DNA from 3 places in the Bradyrhizobium sp. LA6.8 genome. Region 3 is predicted to be linked to each of the others. Evidence: predicted binding sites of a transcription regulator. Region 3 holds the regulator's gene; each other region holds the start of a gene.

Region 1 (4,488 bases), on a different contig from region 3:
CCCGACGCTGGTCGTCGGCGACTACGTCTTCGCCGCAAAATATGCCTATGGCTACGGCCGCTATTCCTTCCCTTTCGCGCCGTCCTGGATCTCGGGCCGTGTCTTTGCCGCCGAGCCCGAGCACGGTGACGTCGTCGTGTTTCGCGCGCCAAAGGACACCTCGGTCGACTACGTCAAGCGCGTGGTCGGGCTGCCCGGCGACCGCATCCAGATGCGGCAGGGACAGCTTTTCCTCAATGACAGACCGGTGACGCGCGTCGCACTCGCAAACGGGCTCGCCGGCACCGCCTGCGGTCTGGATGGCAGCGTCAAGGTCAAGCGCTGGCGCGAGACGCTGCCCAATGGCAATTCCTACATCACCTACGACTGCGTCGAGAACGGCTACTACGACAACACCAATGTCTACACCGTGCCGCCCGGCCATTTCTTCGTGCTGGGCGACAACCGCGACAACTCGAGCGACAGCCGCGTGATGGCAACGATGGGTTTCATCCCGATGGACAACCTCGTCGGGCGGGTGACGCGGATCTTCTGGTCGCTCGATGAAGACGGCGAGCCGCACATGGAGCGGCTGGGGAAGGTGTGGTGAGGGGCGCCGCCCCCGTCATTCCGGGGCGCGCCCTCTTGGGCGCGAGCTTTGGTGCGCAATCGCGCACCAAAGCTCGCGCTCCGCGCGCCCCGGAATGACGGGGGGAGAGAGTTTGCCCAAAACAGAAACCCCGGCATCGCTGCCGGGGTTTCGTAGTCCTTGAGGTGGTTGGACCTTAGAAGTCCATGCCGCCCATGCCGCCGCCCGGGGGCATCGCCGGACCGGCGCCGCCCTTCTTGGGCAGCTCGGCGACCATGGCTTCCGTGGTGATCAGGAGCGCGGCAACCGAGGCTGCGTTCTGGATCGCGGTACGGACCACCTTGGTCGGGTCGATGATGCCCTTGGTGACCAGGTTGACGTACTCGCCGGTCTGGGAGTCGAAGCCGTAAGCGTAGGTCTTGTTCTCCAGGATCTTGCCGACGATCACCGAACCGTCTTCACCGGCGTTGATCGCGATCTGGCGAGCGGGAGCCGACAGCGCCTTGCGCACGATCTCGACGCCGGTCTTCTGGTCGTCGTTCTTGGTGCGCAGACCCTTGAGCTGCTCGGAGGCACGGAGCAGGGCGACGCCGCCGCCCGGGACGATGCCTTCCTCGACCGCCGCGCGGGTCGCATGCATCGCGTCATCAACGCGATCCTTGCGCTCCTTCACCTCGACCTCGGTCGCGCCGCCGACGCGGATCACCGCGACGCCGCCTGCGAGCTTGGCGAGACGCTCCTGGAGCTTCTCACGGTCGTAGTCCGAGGTGGTCTCCTCGATCTGCGCCTTGATCTGGGCCACGCGCGCCTCGATGTCGGCCTTCTTGCCGGCGCCGTTGACGATCGTGGTGTTCTCCTTGTCGATCATCACCTTCTTGGCGCGACCGAGCATGTTGAGCGTGACGTTCTCGAGCTTGATGCCGAGATCTTCCGAGATCGCCTGGCCGCCGGTCAGGATCGCGATGTCCTGCAGCATGGCCTTGCGGCGATCGCCGAAGCCCGGAGCCTTGACGGCCGCGACCTTCAGACCACCGCGCAGACGGTTCACGACGAGGGTCGCAAGCGCTTCGCCTTCGACGTCCTCGGCGACGATGACCAGCGGCTTGCCGGTCTGCACCACGGCCTCGAGCAGCGGCAGCAGCTCGTTCAGCGAGGAGAGCTTCTTCTCGTTGATGAGGATGTAGGCGTCGTCCATCTCAACGCGCATCTTGTCGGCGTTGGTGACGAAGTAGGGCGAGATGTAGCCGCGGTCGAACTGCATGCCCTCGACGACGTCGAGCTCGGTCTCGAGCGACTTGGCTTCCTCGACGGTGATGACACCCTCGTTGCCGACCTTCTTCATGGCGTCGGAGAGGAACTTGCCGATTTCGGCATCGCCGTTGGCGGAGATGGTGCCGACCTGGGCGATCTCGTCGTTCGAGGTGACCTTCTTGGAGTTCTTGACGAGGTCGGCGACCACGGCTTCCACGGCCAGGTCGATACCACGCTTCAGGTCCATCGGGTTCATGCCGGCGGCAACCGACTTTGCGCCTTCACGAACGATCGCAGCCGCGAGCACGGTTGCGGTGGTGGTGCCGTCGCCGGCCGCGTCAGCCGACTTGGAGGCGACTTCGCGCACCATCTGCGCGCCCATGTTCTCGAACTTGTCGTCGAGCTCGATCTCCTTGGCGACGGTGACGCCGTCCTTGGTGATGCGGGGAGCGCCGAACGACTTGTCGAGGACGACGTTGCGGCCCTTGGGGCCGAGCGTCACCTTGACGGCGTTGGCGAGGATGTCGACGCCACGCAGCATCTTGTCGCGTGCATCGACGCCGAATTTGACTTCTTTAGCTGACATCTGGATTTTTCCTTAGGTGTTTAGCTGGTGGGGAGAGGGGGCTCTTAGGCCGCCTTCTTCTTGGAAGCGGGGACGTCGAGGACGCCCATGATGTCGCTTTCCTTCATGATCAGCAGGTCGACGTTGTCGATCTTGACTTCAGTGCCGGACCACTTGCCGAACAGCACGCGGTCGCCGACCTTCAGGTCGATCGGGATCAGCTTGCCAGCTTCGTCGCGGCCACCGGGGCCGACGGCGACGACTTCGCCCTGCGAGGGCTTTTCCTTGGCAGTGTCGGGAATGATGATGCCGCCGGCGGTCTTCTCTTCTGCGTCGATACGCTTGACCACGACGCGGTCGTGAAGCGGACGGAATTTCATGCAGTCCTCCTAAGTAGTTGCACGGTATGGGAATTTTTTGGCGTTAGCAGTCTGTGCCAGCGAGTGCTAGCACAGGCGAGGCTGAAATAGGACAGGAATTTTGCGGGGGCAAGGGCTTCTAGCAGAAAATTCGGCACTCTGAAGGCCCGGGTGCCAGAATCTCTTTACCATCGTTAACCCGCCCGGTGACCGTATTAGCACGGAGCCCTCTCTGCTGCTAAAGCATTGAATTTCAACAGCTTGTTAAACTTTTAGGCTTGAGATGGATTGTCAGTTTGCGTCACATTTCTCTCATGTGAGCGCATCAGTACCGGGTGGCTCGTAAGGCGCACACCGACCAAGCCGCCCCTTGAATGCGCTCCTGCAAAGGAGGTTGGCATGGGCTTGCGGAGTGGGGGCGTTTCCGAAGATTTCCGGAAACAGCTTTTGGGTTACGGGCTGACGACGGCGCAAATTCTCTATCGGATGCCCGATCATCCCTCGCTTCTCCAGACCTACGTCTGGCAGAACTACGACATGTTTCCGAAATTTCCGGCGCTGAAGGATTTCCTGGCGTTCTGGCAGGAGAAGCTCGACGGTCCGCTCCATTCGGTGACCGTCGCGCATTCCAAGCTGATCAAGCCGGCCGAGCTGCGCGCCGTGGATGGCGTGTTCCGGCTGCATTGAACAGCGCGCCGCCGGCATCGTAGAGTGGGCAAAGGCGCGCTCGCGCCGTGCCTACCATCTCTCCACGATTGCATCTGGCAATGGTGGGCACGCTTTCGCTTTGCCCACCCTACGATATCTCGTTCTGTGCTAGCCTCCGCCTATAACAACAGGGAGGCGGCCCATGGCCAAGAAAACAAAATCGCGCAGTGCAGCCCAGGCCGCGGTGAAGAAGCGGAGCGGAGCCAAGGCCGTGGCACGATCCTCGGCGCGCAAGGCGGTGAAGGCAAAGGCGCGCACGACACCGGCGAAGGCCGCTCCGAAAAAGCCCGCGCGTCCCAAGCAGCGCATCGCCATCAGCCATCACCGCGAGGAAGACTTCAAGGCCGACGGCCTGCGCGCCTACGCCAAGTATCGCGACCTCGGCATCGCCGAAGCCAGCCACGGCCTCGCGCAAGCCCACGTGATCCGCCTGCAAGGCCCCTGCGATCCGAACGAGGTGTCGAAGCTGCACTTCCACGACGTCGAATTCCAAATGGTCTACGTGCTCAAGGGCTGGGTGAAGACCTACATGGACGGCCAGGGCGAGACCTTGATGAAGGAAGGCAGCGCCTGGACCCAGCCGCCGAAGATCAAGCACATGATCCTGGATTATTCGGATGACGTGGAGCTGCTGGAGGTGATCCTGCCGGCGGAGTTCAGGACGGTGGAGTTGAAGGCGTAGGCGCGGTCTCTCCGCCGTCATTGCCCGCAATGACGGCTCTCTTGTAGCCCGGATGGAGCGAAGCGAAATCCGGGGCCACCGCCTGCGACAGCACACGCTGTCCCGGATTGCGCTACGCTCCATCCGGGCTACGGAGCCGCCGCTACGTCAACACCCCCACCACCGCGCCCATCAAACACGTCGTCAGCGTCCCCGACACGATCGACTTCAATCCCAGCGCGTTGATCTCCTCGCGCCGCTCCGGCGCCATCACGCCTAAGCCGCCGATCATGATGCCGAGGCTGGCGAAATTGGCGAAGCCGCACATTGCGTAGAGCATGATCAGGCGCGAGCGCGGATCGAGCGTATCGGGCGG
Region 2 (4,488 bases), on a different contig from region 3:
CTGAAGGTCGAGCTCGACCTCATCCACGACGCCATCGATCGCACCAAGCGCGAGATCGCGACGCTGCACGGCAAGAGCTTCGACGGCGGCGAGATGGCCAAGGTCAATGGCGAGCTCGGCGCGGTCGTCGGCGGCACCGAGCAGGCGACCCAGCAGATCCTCGAAGCCGCCGAATCGATCGACCAGGCGGCCAGCGCGATGTCCAAGGTGCAATCGGCCGACCAGCAGAAGCGGCTCGCCGACGACATCCAGGAACGCGTCATCTCGATCTTCGAAGCCTGCAACTTCCAGGACCTGACCGGCCAGCGCATCAGCAAGGTCATGACCACGATGAAGTTCATCGAGCAGCACATCAATGCGATGATGGAGATCTGGGGCGGCGTCGACGCGATCAAGGCCCATGTGCCCGCGCCGGCCGACACCCGCAGCGACGACGAAAAGCTCCTCAACGGCCCCAAGCTCGCCGGCGACGTCGGCCACGCCTCGCAGGACGACATCGACGCGCTGTTCGACTGATCGGGCGCGGCACTACTGAAAAACAAAACGCCGGCGAGAGCCGGCGTTTTTTGTTTGTGGAGCATCCCCTCCACTGTCATCGCCCGGCCTTGACCGGGCGATCCGGTATTCCAGAGACGGCGGTGATTGAGCCGAGAGGCCGCGGCGTACTGGATGCCCCGGTCAAGCCGGGGCATGACGAAGGAAAGACTACGCCCTTGGCGCGCAGCGGACGTAGACCATGTTGCCGTAACGGGTGGCGGCGTCCTTGTCGATGAAGCGGGTGATCAGGACGCGGCCGTCGAAGGAGACGATCTCGCGGTCCTGCTCGCCGGGGGTGGGACCCGCCGGGCCGATGTAGTTCTTGCCGCTGGGCGAGCCCTTCAGCCGCAGCTCCTGCGGCGTCGCCTGGTCGGCGAGATGCATGATCACGCCGCCGGAGGAACCGGCGGTGATCACGTAGGGATTCTTGCACTGCGCCCGGGCCGCGGCCTCGGTGCGGGCGCGGTCGGCCGGGTTCTGGAACGAGGCGAGACCCCAGCGGCCGACGATCTCGTCGGCGCGGATGCTCGCCGGCATTTCCGGGCCGGTGCCGGGCTCGGCCTCGGGCGGCGGCGAAGACGACGAGAACGACGGCAGGCTCATACCGCCGCCGCAGGCGCCAAGCAGCAGCGCCAGGCAAGAGGCGGCCGCCAGATTGGCAACCGTGCGTGCGTGAGCTGACCTGATCATGACATTCCCCCGAGCAAACCGTCCCCCAAATGAGACCCCGACCGCATCCCTCCTGCAGCCAAGCGCAAAACCGCTGTCGGAGCAATGACGTCCTTTATACGCCAGCGCGACCAATAAGTTTCTCTAGACACGATCCTATATCCGCCTCACCAATCGCTTAACCACCCTTGCTTGACAGGATCGCGGCCAAGCCATATTTCCGGGCGCACTATTAGCACTCGGAAAGCCCGATTGCTAAGCGCGCCGTTCGATCCTCGGCAAGAGGGTGGACGGACGCCGCCCCTACCCACTTCCATTCCTTCCGAAGCGAGCCTCCAAAGGGAAACGTCATGGCTAAATCCAAATTTCGTCCGCTGCATGACCGTGTCGTGGTCAAACGTATCGACGCCGAGGAAAAGACCAAGGGCGGCATCATCATTCCGGACACCGCCAAGGAAAAGCCGTCCCAGGGCGAGGTCGTCGCCGTCGGCCCCGGCGGCCGCGACGAGGCCGGCAAGCTGATCCCGATCGACCTCAAGGTCGGCGACCGCGTGCTGTTCGGCAAGTGGTCGGGCACCGAGGTCAAGATCGACAACGAAGAGCTCCTGATCATGAAGGAGTCGGACATCATGGGCGTCATGGCCTAAGGCCGTCAGCCTGAACAGCCGCTGAATGTCATGCCCGGATCGCGCGATCCGGGCATTCGGTCATTCCGCAAGCGGCAAACACATCACGAAACACGAGGGATTGAAGAAATGGCTGCCAAAGACGTCAAGTTTTCCGGAGACGCGCGCGATCGCATGCTGCGCGGCGTCGACATTCTCGCCAACGCCGTCAAGGTGACGCTCGGTCCGAAGGGCCGCAACGTCGTCATCGAGAAGAGCTTCGGCGCGCCCCGCATCACCAAGGACGGCGTCACCGTCGCCAAGGAGATCGAGCTCGAGGACAAGTTCGAGAACATGGGCGCCCAGATGCTGCGTGAGGTCGCCTCCAAGACCAACGACCTCGCCGGCGACGGCACCACCACCGCGACCGTGCTGGCCCAGGCCATCGTGCGCGAAGGCGCCAAGGCGGTTGCCGCCGGCATGAACCCGATGGACCTCAAGCGCGGCATCGACATCGCGGTTGCAGCGGTGATCAAGGACATTGAAAAGCGCGCCAAGCCGGTCGCCGCCTCCTCCGAGGTCGCCCAGGTCGGCACCATCTCGGCCAACGGCGATGCCGCCATCGGCAAGATGATCGCCCAGGCGATGCAGAAGGTCGGCAACGAGGGCGTCATCACCGTCGAGGAGAACAAGTCGCTCGACACCGAGGTCGACATCGTCGAGGGCATGAAGTTCGACCGCGGCTATCTGTCGCCCTACTTCGTCACCAACGCCGAGAAGATGACCGCCGAGCTCGAGGACGCCTACATCCTCCTGCACGAGAAGAAGCTGTCCGGCCTTCAGGCCATGCTGCCGGTGCTGGAAGCCGTGGTGCAGTCGGGCAAACCGCTCGTCATCATCGCCGAGGACGTCGAGGGCGAGGCGCTGGCCACCCTGGTCGTCAACCGCCTCCGTGGCGGCCTGAAGGTCGCCGCCGTCAAGGCGCCGGGCTTCGGCGACCGCCGCAAGGCCATGCTCGAGGACCTCGCGATCCTCACCGGCGGCCAGCTCATCTCCGAGGACCTCGGCATGAAGCTCGAGAACGTCACGGTGAAGATGCTCGGTCGTGCCGGCAAGGTCGTGATCGACAAGGAGAACACCACGATCGTCAAGGGCGCCGGCAAGAAGCCGGAGATCGAGGCCCGCGTCGGCCAGATCAAGGCCCAGATCGAGGAGACCACCTCGGACTACGACCGTGAGAAGCTCCAGGAGCGCCTCGCCAAGCTCGCCGGCGGCGTCGCGGTGATCCGCGTCGGCGGCGCGACCGAGATCGAGGTCAAGGAGAAGAAGGACCGCGTCGAGGACGCGCTCAACGCCACCCGCGCCGCGGTGCAGGAAGGCATCGTCCCCGGCGGCGGCGTCGCGCTGCTGCGCGCCAAGAAGGCGGTGGGCCGTCTCACCAACGCCAATGCCGACGTCCAGGCCGGCATCAACATCGTGCTGAAGGCGCTGGAAGCCCCGATCCGCCAGATCTCCGAGAACGCGGGCGTGGAAGGCTCGATCGTCGTCGGCAAGATCCTGGAGAACAAGTCCGAGACCTTCGGCTTCGACGCCCAGAACGAGGACTATGTCGACATGGTCGAGAAGGGCATCATCGATCCCGCCAAGGTGGTCCGCACCGCGCTGCAGGACGCCTCGTCCGTGGCCGGCCTGCTGGTGACCACCGAGGCCATGGTCGCCGAAACGCCGAAGAAGGAAGCTCCGGCCGCCATGCCGGGCGGCGGCGGCATGGGCGGCTTCTAAGCCTCCGTTCCGTTACAATGTTGCGAAGGCCGCCTCCGGGCGGCCTTCTTTTTTGCCGACCCTGCCCCTTCTGCTTTCCAATTCAACCGGCGGCCAAAACCCACTACGGTGGCGCGCCGATTCGATTGCGCGAGGATTCATCGATGCGTGCGCTTCTGGTTTGTTCGACAGCCCTTTTGGCGGCCCTGCTTGCCGTCTCGCCCGATGTCACATCGGCCCAGATGAAGCTGTCGCCGAAGGCCACGGCGCCGGGCGGGACGGAGACCCGCTATTTCACCTCGATCGACGGCCTGATGGACGGCAATGCCGACGTGATCCTGAAGGAGACGCGGCAGGGCAAGACGGTGACGGCGGCCGTGCTCGACGTCTGCTATCCCGTCGCAAAAAATTCCGACCGCAAGGACCGCTTCGTCGTCAATCTCCAGGTCGCGGGCCAGAACCTGACGGGCACGACGCAGAGCCTCGGCGAGAAGGCGCCCGTCACCGTCAAGCTGCTGCGCAAACAGTCCGGCGACACGTTCGAGTTCCGCGGCCAGATCGCGATCGGCCAGGCCGTGACCGAGGTCACCTCACCCGACAATTCCGATCTCAGCGAGAAGGAATTTCAGGACAACCAGACTTCCGACGACGGCATCACGCCGCAGCCGAAGGATTTCACCGACGTCTCTCCGGAAGCGATCGCGGTCAAGGTCAAGCTGGATGCGGCGACCGAGTTCCTGAAGAGCCTGAAGGGCCAGGACGTCGAGGTGACGCTGGCGAGCCTGACCGTCGGCTGCGACGCGCTGCGTGCCGGCGAGCAGACCATCAACATGTCGGTCGATCCGGAACGCGCCGGCGCGCTGCTGGCGAAGTTCAAGGCGATGCCCGGCGTCACCGCGGCGGGCTGGACCGCGGG
Region 3 (4,488 bases):
TCGTCGAGGGCCTGCACGCCGAGCGAGACGCGGTTGACGCCGGCGGCGCGATAGCCGGCAAAGCGCGTGGCCTCGACGCTGGTCGGGTTTGCCTCGAGCGTGACCTCGACATCGCTGGCGACGTGCCAGTGCTTGCCGATGGCATCGAGCACCGCGCCGACGGTCGCGGGCTGCATCAGTGAAGGCGTGCCGCCGCCGAGGAAGATCGAGGTGACTTCACGCCCGGGCGCACGCTGTGCGGTCGTTTCGATTTCACGCGCGAAAGCTGAAGCGAAGCGCGTCTCGTCGATCGCGGCGTGGCGGACGTGGCTGTTGAAGTCGCAATAGGGGCACTTCGACAGGCAGAACGGCCAGTGCACATAGACGCCGAAAGCTTGCTTAGCGCGGCTCAAGGCAGATCTCCGCCAGTTTCACGAAGGCGCGGGCGCGATGCGACAGGCCGAGGCCAAGCGGCGGCAGGCCGTGCTTCTCGATGCTGGTCATCTCGCCAAACGTGCGATCGTGGCCATTGGGCAGGAACATCGGATCATAGCCGAAGCCGGCGGTGCCGCGCGGCGGCCAGGCCAAGGTGCCGTCGACGCGCGCCTCGACCTCTTCGAGATGATCGTCGGGCCAGGCGACGCAGAGCGCGGATACGAAATGCGCGGTGCGCTTGTCGGGCGTGGTGGCGCCGCGCTCCTGCAACAGGCGCTCGATCTGCGCCATCGCGGCGGCAAAATCCTTGGCTGGACCGGCCCAGCGCGCGCTGTAGATGCCGGGCGCGCCGTCGAGCGCGTCGACCACGATGCCGGAATCGTCGGCGAAGGCGGGAAGCTTGGTCGCCTGCGCCGCCGCGATCGCCTTGATCGCGGCATTGCTGCGGAAATCGTTGCCGGTCTCGTCGGGCTCGGGCAGGCCGAGCTCACCGGCCGACACCGCCTCGATGCCGCAAGGCGCGAGCAACTCCTTCATCTCGGCGAGCTTGCCGGGATTGTGGGTCGCGATGACGAGCTTTCCGGTGATTCGGCGGTGCATGGGCCTATTGACTACGCGACGGCCAGTTTCTGCAAGTCCACGAGCCGCGCGATACCCTTCTGGGCCAGCGCCATCAGCGCGAGGAATTCGTCCTGTGTGAACGGTTCGCGTTCCGCGGTGCCCTGCACCTCGATGATGCGGCCATCGCCGGTCAGGACGAAATTGGCGTCGGTCTGGGCCTCCGAATCCTCGGCATAGTCGAGGTCGAGCACGGGCGTGCCGTTGTAGATGCCGCAGGAGATCGCGGCGACGTTGTCGCGCAGCACCTTGGCCTTGATCATGTTGCGCGCCTTCATCCAGTTGATGCAATCGGCGAGCGCGACCCAGGCACCGGTGATCGAGGCCGTGCGCGTGCCACCGTCGGCCTGGAGCACGTCGCAATCGACCGTGATCTGGCGCTCACCGAGCGCTTCGAGATCGACGATGGTGCGAAGCGAGCGGCCGATCAGGCGCTGAATCTCGACGGTGCGGCCGCTTTGCTTGCCGGCGGAGGCCTCGCGGCGGGTGCGTTCGGAGGTCGCGCGGGGCAGCATGCCGTATTCGGCGGTGACCCAGCCGCGGCCCTGGCCCTTCAGCCACGGCGGCAGGCGGTCTTCCAGCGTGGCGGTGACCAGCACATGGGTGTCGCCGAATTTCACCAGGCAGGAGCCTTCCGCATATTTGACCACGCCGCGCTCCAGCGTCACGGGGCGCAATTCGTCGGGCGCACGGCGGCTTGGCCGCATGGGAAATCCTCCAAAACTCTCGGAAAAGGGCTATTCGCGGTGCTTGTAGGTGGGGTGAGGGTGGGCGGCAAGGCTTTTTCACCCCGGGTTTTCCACCCCGCAAACGCCACGCTTGTCAGAACCCTCCGGGATGGACAAATTATAAGCGTCTGAGAGGAGTTACCGTCCGTGGCCCATCACGATCCGATCCATCTGATCGCGCCGCGCGCAGGCCTCGCCCAGCTCAACGAGCGCTCCCGCGACATCTTTCGTCAAATTGTCGAAAGCTATCTCGCGACCGGCGAGCCGGTCGGCTCGCGCAATATTTCGCGGCTGATCGCGATGCCGCTTTCCCCGGCCTCGGTCCGCAACGTCATGGCCGACCTGGAACAGCTCGGCCTGATCTATGCGCCCCACACCTCCGCCGGCCGTTTGCCGACGGAACTGGGCTTACGCTTCTTCGTCGACGCCCTGATGCAGGTCGGCGACCTCAATGACGCCGAGCGGCAGTCGATCCAGAGCCAGTTGACGTCGGTGGGTCACGCCCAATCGGTCGAGGCGGCGCTGTCGGAGGCGCTGACGCGGCTGTCCGGTCTCACCCGCGCCGCAGCGGTCGTGTTGACCCCGAAATCCAATGCGCGGCTGAAACACATCGAATTCGTCCGGCTGGAACCCGAAAAGGCGCTGGTGATCCTGGTCGGCGAGGACGGTCAGGTCGAAAACCGCGTGCTGTCGCTGCCGCCGGGAGTTCCCTCCTCGGCGCTCACGGAAGCCGGTAATTTCCTCAATGCGCGGATCCGCGGCCGCACGCTGGCCGAGGCGCGGCTCGAGCTCGAAACCGCGCTCGGCGAAGCCCGCGCCGAGCTCGATCAGCTGACGCAGAAGGTGATTTCGGCCGGTATTGCGAGCTGGTCCGGCGGCGAGAACGAGGACCGCCAGCTGATCGTTCGCGGCCACGCCAATCTGCTCGAGGATCTGCACGCGCTGGAGGATCTGGAGCGCGTTCGCCTGCTGTTCGACGATCTCGAGACCAAGCGCGGCGTGATCGACCTTCTGGGGCGCGCCGAGACCGCCGAGGGCGTGCGGATCTTCATCGGTTCGGAGAACAAACTGTTTTCCTTGTCGGGCTCCTCCACCATCATCTCGCCCTATCGGGATGCCGCCGGCCACATCGTCGGTGTTTTGGGCGTGATCGGGCCGACGCGGCTGAATTATGCCCGCGTAATCCCGACCGTGGACTACGCCGCGCGCATCGTCAGCCGCCTCCTGGGGGGCTGATCGGCGTTTCCTCCGATCACGGGCGCTTGATTTTCGTGAGCTTAGGCACGATATCCGGGCCAACAATCCCTTGAGACGAGTTCGAGAAGAGAGCCGATGACCGATCGAGACCGGCAGCCCGATGACACGACCCCACCGACCGACGAGCCCGTGGCGTCAAAACCCTACATCATGCCCGACGATCCGGAGCCCGGCTCGGTCGAGCTGTTGCAGAAGGAAGCCGCCGAAGCGCGCGACCGCATGCTGCGGACGCTGGCCGAGATGGAAAATCTGCGCAAGCGCACCACCAAGGAGGTCGCCGACGCCCGCCTCTACGGCATCACCGGCTTCGCCCGCGACGTGCTCGACATCGCCGACAATCTCCAGCGTGCGCTCGATGCCGTTCCGGCCGAGGCCCGTGCCGCGGCCGATCCCGGCCTGACCTCGCTGATCGAGGGCGTCGAGCTCACCGAGCGCTCGCTGCTCAACGCGCTGGAAAAGCACGGCGTCAAGAAGTTCGATCCGCAGGGCCAGAAGTTCGACCCGAACTTCCAGCAGGCGATGTACGAGGTGCCGGATGCGTCGGTGCCCGCGGGCACCGTCGTGCAGGTCATGCAGGCCGGCTACACCATCGGCGAGCGCGTGCTGCGCCCGGCGCTGGTCGGTGTCGCCAAGGGCGGCACGAAGGCTGCGCCGGCGGCGAACAGCAACGAAGTGAACTGAGCGGCGAACTGGTTGATCCTCATGGTGAGGAGGCGCGTCAGCGCCGTCTCGAACCATGCAGGCCCGGCTGTTGCAGCTCGGCCTTCATCCTTCGAGACGCGTGCTAAGGAGCACGCTCCTCAGGATGAGGGTTTGGCAGCTTTTCGCGCCGCTTACGCGCTCACCGCGATATCCGCGGACTGAATCCGCTTCACGCCGGCCTTGGCCATGTCGGCCCAGGCTTTTGCGAGCGAGCCCTGCGTGTCGATGCCGCGGCAGGCGTCCTCCACCACATAGACCTCGAGGCCCGCCTTGCGCGCATCGAGCGCGGTCCAGGCGACGCAGAAGTCTGTCGCGAGGCCGGCGACGAAGACGCGCTTGATCTTGCGGCCCTTGAGGTAACCGGCGAGGCCCGTCGAGGTCTTGCCGTCGGCTTCCAGGAAGGCCGAATAGCTGTCGACGTCCTTGTGAAAACCCTTGCGGATGATGAGCTCGGCATGCGGGATCGCAAGATCCTTCGACAGCGCGGCGCCATCGGTGCCCTGCACGCAATGGTCGGGCCACAGCACCTGCTTGCCGTAAGGGAGATCGACGGTCTCGAACGGCTTCTTGCCGGAGTGCACCGACGCAAACGAAATGTGGCCCGGCGTGTGCCAGTCCTGGGTCATCACCACGTTCGCAAAGGCTTTCGCCATCTTGTTGATGACCGGAACGACCTGCTCGCCTTCCTTCACGGCGAGGCTGCCGCCGGGCAGGAAACAGTTTTGCACGTCGATCACGAGCAGCGCGGAGGCATCGTCCGGCTTGATCG

What was found. Region 3 encodes HrcA, which represses chaperone genes, less so after heat shock. Its sites were predicted from a motif close to GTTAGCACTCNCNNNNNGNGAGTGCTAAC; they were not measured.
Region 1: a site for HrcA is predicted at 2,807-2,835, ahead of ABIA90_RS28870 (co-chaperone GroES). Genes of this name have one in related genera too.
Region 2: a site for HrcA is predicted at 1,438-1,466, ahead of ABIA90_RS33155 (co-chaperone GroES). Genes of this name have one in related genera too.

The regions. Positions count from the first base shown of each region.
Region 1 covers NZ_JBEPQQ010000006.1:498,757-503,244, forward strand. Annotated here, with positions in the region: gene lepB (signal peptidase I) at 1-589, shown strand, start outside; gene groL (chaperonin GroEL) at 765-2,405, opposite strand; gene ABIA90_RS28870 (co-chaperone GroES) at 2,450-2,764, opposite strand; gene ABIA90_RS28875 (usg protein) at 3,143-3,430, shown strand; gene ABIA90_RS28880 (cupin domain-containing protein) at 3,594-4,133, shown strand; gene ABIA90_RS28885 (NupC/NupG family nucleoside CNT transporter) at 4,276-4,488, opposite strand, start outside.
Region 2 covers NZ_JBEPQQ010000008.1:294,130-298,617, forward strand. Annotated here, with positions in the region: gene ABIA90_RS33145 (protein phosphatase CheZ) at 1-516, shown strand, start outside; gene ABIA90_RS33150 (hypothetical protein) at 706-1,227, opposite strand; gene ABIA90_RS33155 (co-chaperone GroES) at 1,557-1,853, shown strand; gene groL (chaperonin GroEL) at 1,962-3,593, shown strand; gene ABIA90_RS33165 (hypothetical protein) at 3,737-4,488, shown strand, end outside.
Region 3 covers NZ_JBEPQQ010000007.1:477,115-481,602, reverse strand. Annotated here, with positions in the region: gene hemW (radical SAM family heme chaperone HemW) at 1-392, opposite strand, end outside; gene rdgB (RdgB/HAM1 family non-canonical purine NTP pyrophosphatase) at 379-1,014, opposite strand; gene rph (ribonuclease PH) at 1,026-1,739, opposite strand; gene hrcA (heat-inducible transcriptional repressor HrcA) at 1,908-2,996, shown strand; gene grpE (nucleotide exchange factor GrpE) at 3,093-3,698, shown strand; gene pncA (bifunctional nicotinamidase/pyrazinamidase) at 3,851-4,488, opposite strand, start outside.